One region of the Bradyrhizobium sp. URHC0002 genome, then DNA from elsewhere that is predicted to be linked to it. Evidence: predicted binding sites of a transcription regulator. Region 1 holds the regulator's gene; each other region holds the start of a gene.
What was found. Region 1 encodes LexA, which represses DNA repair genes until DNA is damaged. Its sites were predicted from a motif close to TGTTCNNNNTGTGTTCNG; they were not measured.
Positions count from the first base shown of each region.

Region 2: the regulator LexA is predicted to act here: its motif matches at 682-699, upstream of ACVWVY_RS14455 (ribonuclease T2 family protein).
Region 3: the regulator LexA is predicted to act here: its motif matches at 1,061-1,078, upstream of ACVWVY_RS40960 (PA0069 family radical SAM protein).
Region 4: the regulator LexA is predicted to act here: its motif matches at 841-858, upstream of ruvC (crossover junction endodeoxyribonuclease RuvC).

Region 1 is NZ_JBSSCF010000001.1:5,412,289-5,414,487, reverse strand. Features, by position in the region: gene ACVWVY_RS26405 (molybdopterin molybdotransferase MoeA) at 1-507, shown strand, start outside; gene lexA (transcriptional repressor LexA) at 698-1,405, shown strand; gene ACVWVY_RS26395 (hypothetical protein) at 1,634-2,056, shown strand; gene ACVWVY_RS26390 (hypothetical protein) at 2,196-2,199, shown strand, end outside.
Region 2 is NZ_JBSSCF010000001.1:3,002,188-3,004,386, reverse strand. Features, by position in the region: gene ACVWVY_RS14460 (hypothetical protein) at 206-628, shown strand; gene ACVWVY_RS14455 (ribonuclease T2 family protein) at 743-1,423, shown strand; gene ACVWVY_RS14450 (calcium-binding protein) at 1,577-2,199, opposite strand, start outside.
Region 3 is NZ_JBSSCF010000001.1:8,496,033-8,498,231, forward strand. Features, by position in the region: gene ACVWVY_RS40960 (PA0069 family radical SAM protein) at 1-1,039, opposite strand, end outside; gene ACVWVY_RS40965 (DUF3551 domain-containing protein) at 1,200-1,466, shown strand; gene ACVWVY_RS40970 (glycosyl transferase) at 1,651-2,199, shown strand, end outside.
Region 4 is NZ_JBSSCF010000001.1:2,320,130-2,322,328, forward strand. Features, by position in the region: gene ACVWVY_RS11000 (YebC/PmpR family DNA-binding transcriptional regulator) at 1-678, shown strand, start outside; gene ruvC (crossover junction endodeoxyribonuclease RuvC) at 889-1,416, shown strand; gene ruvA (Holliday junction branch migration protein RuvA) at 1,413-2,030, shown strand; gene ACVWVY_RS11015 (cytidine deaminase) at 2,158-2,199, shown strand, end outside.

The DNA.
Region 1 (2,199 bases):
GCGCGCGAGCTTGAAGCAGATATCCTGATCACCATGGGCGGGGCCTCGGTCGGCGACCATGACCTCGTCAAGCGGTCGCTGGAGGCCGAGGGCACGGCCATGGCGTTCTGGCGCATAGCGATGCGGCCGGGCAAGCCGATGATGCACGGCAGGCTGGGGGCGATGCGGGTGATCGGCCTGCCCGGCAATCCCGTCTCCTCCTATGTCTGCGGCTTCCTGTTTCTGGTGCCGTTGATTCGCGCGCTATCGGGCCGCGACAGCATCCATCACGTCAGAGAAAGCGCCCTGCTGGGTCGCGATCTCGCCGCCAACGACCAGCGCGAAGACTATCTTCGGGCACGCCTCGAAGCGCGCGAAGACGGCACGCTGGTCGCGGTGCCGGTGACCCACCAGGACTCGTCCCTATTGGGGAATCTCGCTGCGGCACGGGCACTTGTGATACGTCCGCCGTTCGCGCCGGCAGCGGCCAAGGGTTCGCCTTGCGAGCTGCTCCGGCTGCCGGAATGACGCCCTGAGCGGCCAAGCCGTAATGCGTTCACCTGAAATTAAGTGGTTGCGGAACACATATCGAACATATAGTGTCCGTTCATGATTTGTTTCGACTGCTAGTGTTTGTGGTTGGGGGTTTTGGGGACTCCCGCGATGGACCCTGACGATTCGAGACCGAGAGACGACGCCAACCGGGGGATTGCTCGCGATGCTTACGCGCAAACAGTATGAACTTCTGCGTTTCATCAACGAACGGCTGAAAGAAGCCGGCGTACCGCCCTCCTTCGACGAGATGAAGGACGCGCTCGATCTGCGTTCGAAATCCGGAATCCACCGCCTCATTACGGCGCTGGAGGAGCGCGGCTTCATCCGCCGCCTGCCCAACCGCGCCCGCGCCATCGAAGTCATCAAGCTGCCCGAGCTTGCCGGGGCCGGCGGCGGCAACGGCCGCCGCGGCTTCACGCCGAGCGTCATCGAAGGCACGCTCGGCAAGCGCTCGGTGAGCGTGCCGACTGCCGAGGACGACGGCAATCGCCCGGTCGCCGTCCCCGTGATGGGCCGGATCGCCGCCGGTACGCCGATCGAGGCGCTACAGACCCGCAGCCACACGATCAGCGTGCCGCCTGACATGCTCGGCTCCGGCGAACATTACGCGCTCGAAGTGCGCGGCGATTCCATGGTCGACGCCGGCATTCTCGACGGCGACATGGCGCTGATCCAGCGCAACGAAACCGCCGACACCGGCGACATCGTGGTGGCGCTGATCGACGAGGAGGAAGCCACGCTGAAACGCTTCCGCCGCCGCGGCGCCTCGATTGCGCTTGAACCGGCCAATGCCTCCTACGAAGTCCGCATCCTGCCGCCGAACCGGGTCCGGATTCAGGGCAAGCTGATCGGGCTGTACCGGAAATATTGACCGTCCGGTTCGCGGACATGCCTGCGACGGCAGCCCCGGCCCTGGGCCGGGGTTTTTTGTGCGCGATTGGAACCCCAAATTGAGTTAGCGCGTTTGTGATTTAGACGCAGTGCGCCAGTCGCAGAAATGCCCAGAAACAAGAAAACGCTCTGCGCCAAGTCCACTCTGATAGAGGCCTGTGCCTCCTGCCAGACACGGGTCAGCTATCTCAAACGAGGGAGCCATCCGATGTGTGACTATAGCCTGCATGCTGTGAAGACGCGGCCTGCCCAGGTCGGCGAGACGCTGATCTCCACGACATTCCGCGGGACATCGACCCGCGGCTTTGCGTCGGAACGCGAACCAGCCGTGGCGGTCTGCATGCTTCCCGGCACCGAACTCGCGTTCGCCGAGGACGTCAGATACGACAACCGCTGGATCTGGACGCGAACCACCGACTGGCGCGTCGGCAAGTTCAACCAGATCGAACCCGAAGTGGCCGATCGCCACCATGACGCGATCGAATTTCCGGACGGAAGCCATGTGCTGGTGACGCAGCTTTGCGAAGGCCAGCGCGCGACCGTGCTGCAATTGCCGGTCGTTCAGACCGATGGCGAACGTACACCGAAGGTGACGGAAGCGCCGCCGGCCGAATTCATCGTGACCGGATAAGCGACGCACATGCGATCCGCCGGTTCAAGCCGGCGGATCATGGTGGTATAGTTTTCGAGAACTCGGCGCCGAGGGGCAGTCGGTGGTCAATAAGGTTACATGGCAGAGAGCCGGACGCGTCACGGAGCCCGGACGGTACATGT
Region 2 (2,199 bases), 2.4 Mb from region 1:
GCTTGAAGCCCACCATAGTGTGCGCCGACCGCCGTGAAAAGAATACTCAAGGCACGAGGCGGACTTAGCTGTCAGGTGTTGCCGCGCTGCACTTGACCTCGTCAGGGCTTCGCGGCACCGTCTCGGGCGTTGGTTTACCGGCGGATTCCCCATGCGCAACCTGTTCACATCCTTGAGAGCCCTCGGCCCCAAAACACTTGGCCCGATGACGGCGGTGCTCGCCCTGCTGGCCTTCAGCCATGCCGCCCAGGCCGCCAACCCGTTGGAATTGAATTTCGGGCTGTTCGGCCCGAGCTATGACGGCCGCGTCGCCGAATGCGAGCGGGCGCTGTCGACGATTGCGTCGCAGTTCCAGGAGAAGGAGGGCAAGTTCTGGAATTCGGCGCTTGTTATCACCGGCTTTGGCCGGATCCATGAAACCGCGTTCCGGCCCTGGCAATCTGACAATATTCCGCGCCGTTTCTGCAGCGGCGACGTGATGCTTAGCGACGGCAAGATGCGCACCGTGCACTATTCGATCATCGAGGATGGCGGTTTCGCCGGCTTCGGACAGGGCGTCGAATGGTGCGTGACCGGACTTGACCGCAACTGGGCGTATAGCCCGGGCTGCCGGGCCGCCCGGCCCTGATTCGCGCCCGATTGAATGGACACCCGCGGCTGGCGCTGCGGGCAATGCAATTTTGTTCTTGAAATGTTCCATCTCCCTGCTAGGCTCCCGGTAGTCGAGTAGAGGGGGCGTTGGATGCACCGATCCGTCAATATGTTGCGGCTTCTGATTTCGCTGGCGCTTGTTGTCGCCTCCGCCGGTATGGCGTCCGCCCAGGACCGCCGACAGAACGCCCCGGGCGAGTTCGATTTTTACGTCCTGGCCCTTTCCTGGTCGCCCTCGTTCTGTGAGGCGGCGGCCGAGCGCGGCAATAGCGGGCGCTCACAGGTCCAGTGCGAACGGCCCTATTCCTTCGTTGTCCACGGCCTGTGGCCGCAATATGAGCGCGGCTTTCCCGAATATTGCCAGCGGCCCTCGCCGCGGCTCGATCGCAACATCATGACCTCGATGCTGGACCTGATGCCGGCGCCCGGCCTGATCTTCAACGAGTGGGACAAGCACGGCACCTGTTCGGGCCTTGGCGCGCGGGCCTATTTCGAGAGCATCCGCAAGGCGCGCGCGGCGGTGAAGATCCCCGAGGAATTCCTGCAATTGTCGGAGCAGAAAACCGTTGCTCCGAGCGATCTCGAGGCGGCCTTCATCAGGATCAACCCGGGCCTGAGCAGTTCGGCGATTTCGGTGACCTGCTCCGGCCGGCGCCTGAGCGAAGTACGGATCTGCCTGAGCAAGGACATGCAATTTCACGCCTGCGAGGAAATCGACCGCCGCGCCTGCCGCCGCGACGAAGTGGTGATGCCGCCGGTGCGCGGCGGCTGAAGATCCTCTTCCGCCACGCCAAGGCAATATACCAAGGCATCGCGGCCCACTTGCGCAGACTACCCAGAGTTGTCTGCGTTCCCGGTCATCCACGGCTTTATCGTCGTCTGCAAAGCACGTGGATGGCCGGGATCCTTCCACGCCAAAGCTGCGTCAGGCGCTGATATCCACACTGGTGTGATCGGCGAAGCTCAGTCGTGCCGATCCATTGAAAGCAATGGAATCGTTCGAGCCCTTGAAGTTTACAGTGGTCCTGCCGAACTGCTGGGTGACGATAACATCATTCAGCGAATAACCACTGATCGCGAAATCGACGCTGTCGCTGCCGTTGTCGATCCGAACGAGATCGTTGCCGTCACCCTTGGCAAAATTGATCGTGGAATTATCACCCGATACATTGATGTGATCGTCGCCGGCGCCGCCCGTCACGGTCGAAGATCCGCCGACCCAGATCCCATCGTTGCCCGCGCCACCATCGACGACGGAATAATCATTGGTCCGCACGTTGTCATCGCCGTCGCCGGCTGAGACCGTCGCATATGAGTATGTGTGCACGCTGTCGTTACCGGTACCGGCGTCGACAACCGCATAGTCATAGGCGCTGATATTATCATTGCCCGCGCCGCCGCTCAGGTTGGCGTGATCGTAGGCGCGGAGGCTGTCTTCGCCGGCGCCGCCGTCAAGGGTGGAATGGTCGTAGGCTGTGAGTATGTCGTTGCCGTTACCACCCGAAGCGTTCGAATACGCATAGGTGCTGATGTAATCATTGCCGTCAC
Region 3 (2,199 bases), 3.1 Mb from region 1:
TCCAGGCCATCGGCCCGGTGCCCTTCATCCGCGTTCCCCATTGCGAGTCGTAGTCGCGCCCGCCGCGCATGTCGCGGATCAGGGTGAAGACGTGACGGTAACGGTCGGGATAGTTCGCCATCAGCCATTCGCGAAACAGGTCGCGCACTTCCAGCGGCAGCCGCAGCAGCACGTAGCTTGCCTCCTTGACGCCGGCATGGGCTGCGGCATCGAGAATGCGCTCGATCTCGGAATCGTTCAGCGCGGGAATCACCGGGGCGACCATCACGGTCGCGGGAATGCCGGCTTCCGACAATTGCCGCAACGCCTCCAGCCGCTTCGGCGGCGTCGAGGCGCGCGGCTCCATGGTGCGCGCAAGCTTGGGATCGAGCGTGGTGACCGAAATCGCGACCTTGGCCAGATTGCGCTTCGCCATGCGCTGCAGAATATCGATGTCGCGCGTCACCAGCGCCGATTTGGTGACGATGCCGACGGGATGGCCGGCTCGATCCAGCACTTCGAGAATGCCGCGCATGATTTTGTATTCGCGCTCGATCGGCTGATAGGGATCGGTGTTGGTGCCGATCGCGATCATGCGCGGCTCGTAACCCGGGGCGGCCAGTTCCTTCTCGAGCAGTTCCGGCGCGTCCGGCTTGGCGAGCAGCTTGGATTCGAAATCGAGCCCCGGCGACAGGCCGAGAAAGGCATGGGTCGGCCGCGCGAAGCAATAGACGCAGCCGTGCTCACAGCCGCGATAGGGATTGATCGAACGGTCGAAGCCGATGTCGGGCGAGTCGTTGCGGGTGATGACCTTGCGCGAGGTATCGAGCGAAACCGTCGTCTTGAACGGCGGCAGTTCGTCCAGGCTCTGCCAGCCATCGTCGAAGGCGACCCGCGCTTCGGCCTCGAACCGGCCGCTCTGGTTGGATTGCGCCCCGCGGCCGCGCCGTCGCTTGCTTTCAATGGCGACCGCGAGCTCGGGAAAAGGTGTCGCACCCGCCGGTTCGGAGGGCGCCGTGACCGGCGGGTGCTTGAGGGCATGAGAGGATGCTGGGCTCATGAAGAGAACATAGCACGCAAATAGAACAAATCAAGAACACACATTCGCGTGTCCACCGCAACCCGGAGGCTGCTGGCTTCGTAATTCGGGGTCGTCGAAGCCTACGATCGCCGTCTCACGGCCCGTTCGATCGCAACCCAACCAGCCTGGAGCGAACAAAATGTCGAAAACGTTTCTAAAGACCGCTGCCTTCGCACTTGTTATCGCGGCCGTCACCTCGCTGGGAGCCTTGACCGCCCGGGCCGACGCCAATGCGCCGGTGTGCGCCAGGACCTACAGCGAGGGCGGGGGAACCACCCAATGCGATTTCGCCACCTATGCGCAGTGTATGGCAACAATCTCGGGGCGAGGCGGTTCGTGCTCGGACAATCCCTATCGAGGCCCGAGGATGCCGGATCGCGCTGACGGCCGCGTTCGGCGCCGCTGACTAGATCCGGCCAACCATGCCGCTTCTGGTCGCCCGCGGACAATGTTAATCCGGGCCGGGACGGACGCCGCGCGATGACCGCCGGAGGTTGCCGCAAAAAACTGCACGCCAACGGCTGCTTTGATTGTGACAAGGTGATAACAGTGCAGCGTTTTTGCCCCTATGAGCCACCGAAGCCTCATTCATGTTGAGCGTGATCATTCCAACCGAAGGCGTCGAGCAGCCCGCCGTCGCAACGCTGGCGGCGCTGGTGCCGGGCGCCGCAGCCGGCATCATCCGCGAGGTGCTGTTGGTCGACCGGGCCGGCAACGGCGTGATCGAACGGGTGGCCGACGTCGCCGGCTGCCGCTTTCTCGGGTTTGAAGGAACACGCGCCGCGGCGCTGGCCGCCGGTGCGCGCGCGGCGCGCTCGCCATGGCTCATGTTCCTGCATGCCGGCGCGGTGCTCGACAGCGGCTGGATCGAAGAGACCACGCAGTTCATCCAGAACGTATCGAGCAGCGACCGGCCGCGCGCCGGGGTGTTTCGCTACGCCCGCTCGCCCTATGCCGAAACGCGGCTGCGCGACGGCTTCAAATTCGTCGCCCGGATGATTGCCGGACCGTCGGCGGAACAGGGACTTCTGATCGCGCGCGATCATTATGAACGGCTTGGCGGCTACCGGCCGGATTCCCGCCGTTCCGAGACGCGGCTGTTGCGCCAGCTCGGCCGCGCCTCGCGCACCCAGTTGCGC
Region 4 (2,199 bases), 3.1 Mb from region 1:
CTGTTCGGCAAGCTGGCGCGGGAAATCACGGTGGCGGCCAAGCTCGGAACCCCGGACCCGGCCATGAATCCGCGGCTGCGCGCGGCCGTGATCGCGGCGCGCCAGGAAAACATGCCGAAGGACAATATCGAGCGCGCCATCAAGAAGGCGACCGGCGGCGACAGCGAGAGCTACGACGAAATCCGCTACGAGGGCTACGGCCCCGGCGGCGTCGCCGTGATCGTCGAGGCGCTGACGGACAACCGCAACCGCGCCGCCTCCGACATCCGTTCCTTCTTCGCCAAGTCCGGCGGCAATCTCGGCGAGACCGGCTCGGTCGCCTTCATGTTCGACCGCACCGGCATCATCGAATATGATTCCAGCAAAGCCTCCGACGACGCGATGCTGGATGCAGCGATCGAGGCCGGCGCCGACGATGTGGTTTCCAGCGAAGGCGGCCACGAGATCTACGCCTCGCAGGAAACCTTTCGCGAGGTCGCCAAGGCGCTGGAAGCGAAATTCGGCGAAGCCCGCAAGGCGGCGCTGACCTGGAAGCCGCAGAACACCATCGCCGTCGACGACGAGACCGGCGAGAAGCTGTTGAAGCTGATGGACCTTTTGAACGAGCACGACGACGTCCAGAACGTCTATGCCAATTTCGAGATTTCGGACGCACTGGTCGCCAAGATGGGCGGATAGGTCGTCCCTTGCGCCTCCACATTCCGCTGTCGTCGCCGGCTTGACCGGGCGATCCAGTATTCCAGAGACCTGGTTTGGTCCCGAGAAGCCGCGGCGTACTGGATCCCCGCTTTCGCGGGGATGACATGGGAAGGCGTATCGACGTCCCGGGCAGGGGATTTCCGTTCTCTTTATGTTTCGTTCACCCGGCTCTGGCGTTATCACTAGGCCATGAAACCCCCACCGATTCGCCAACCCGTTCGGATCATCGGCATCGACCCCGGCCTGCGCCGCACCGGCTGGGGCGTGATCGAGACCGAGGGCAACCGGCTCGTCTTCATCGGCTGCGGTTCGGTGGAGCCGCCGGACGATCTGCCGCTGGCCAGCCGCCTCTTGGCGATCCATGAAGGGCTCGCCACAGTGCTCGGCGATTTCAGGCCGGCGGAGGCTGCGGTCGAACAGACCTTTGTGAACAAGGACGGCGTCGCCACGCTCAAACTCGGCCAGGCGAGGGGCGTTGCCATGCTCGGGCCTGCGATGTTCGGCATATCGGTTGCGGAATATGCGCCCAATCAAGTGAAGAAGACTGTGGTCGGCGCCGGACACGCCGACAAGAACCAGATCGCTGTGATGCTGAAGATCCTGCTGCCGAAGGCCGAGCCGAAATCCGCCGACGCCGCCGATGCGCTGGCGATCGCCATCACGCACGCCCATCACCGCCAGGGCGCAGCGCTGCGGCTAAGGGTAGCGAGCCTATGATCGGCAAACTGAAAGGCCTGATCGATTCCTACGGCGAGGATTATGTGATCCTCGACGTCGGCGGCGTCGGCTATCAGGTGCATTGCTCGTCGCGCACGCTGCAGGCGCTGCCATCGCCGGGCGATGCGGCGGTGCTGTCGATCGAGACATACGTGCGCGAGGATCAAATAAAGCTATTCGGCTTCCGCACCGATACCGAGCGCGAATGGTTCCGCCTGCTGCAGACCGTGCAGGGCGTCGGCGCCAAGGTCGCACTCGCCGTGCTCTCGACGCTGCCGCCGACCGAACTCGCCAATGCGATTGCGCTGCGCGACAAGGCCGCGGTATCGCGCACGCCCGGCGTCGGCCCGAAAGTCGCCGAACGTATCGTCAGCGAATTGAAGGACAAGGCGCCGGCCTTTGCCAATGTCGATCCCGCCGTCGTGCATCTTGCTGGCGCGGTCGACGACCACCGCGCGCCGCGCCCGGTCACGGATGCGATCTCCGCGCTGGTCAATCTCGGCTACGGCCAGCCCCAGGCAGCTGCGGCCATCGCCGCTGCCTCTCGCAGCGCTGGCGAGAAGGCCGAGACGGCGCAACTGATCCGGCTGGGCTTGAAGGAATTGTCGAAATGAGTGTCGAGACCGTAGGGTGGGCAAAGCGAAGCGTGCCCACCATTTGATATAACCGGGGAGAGGGTGGGCACGGCGCAAAGCGCCTTTTCCCACCCTACGATCTGACTAAAGGAACGCATTCTCCATCATGCCGAGCAAAAAGGATCAGGAACTGATCGCCGCGGCCACC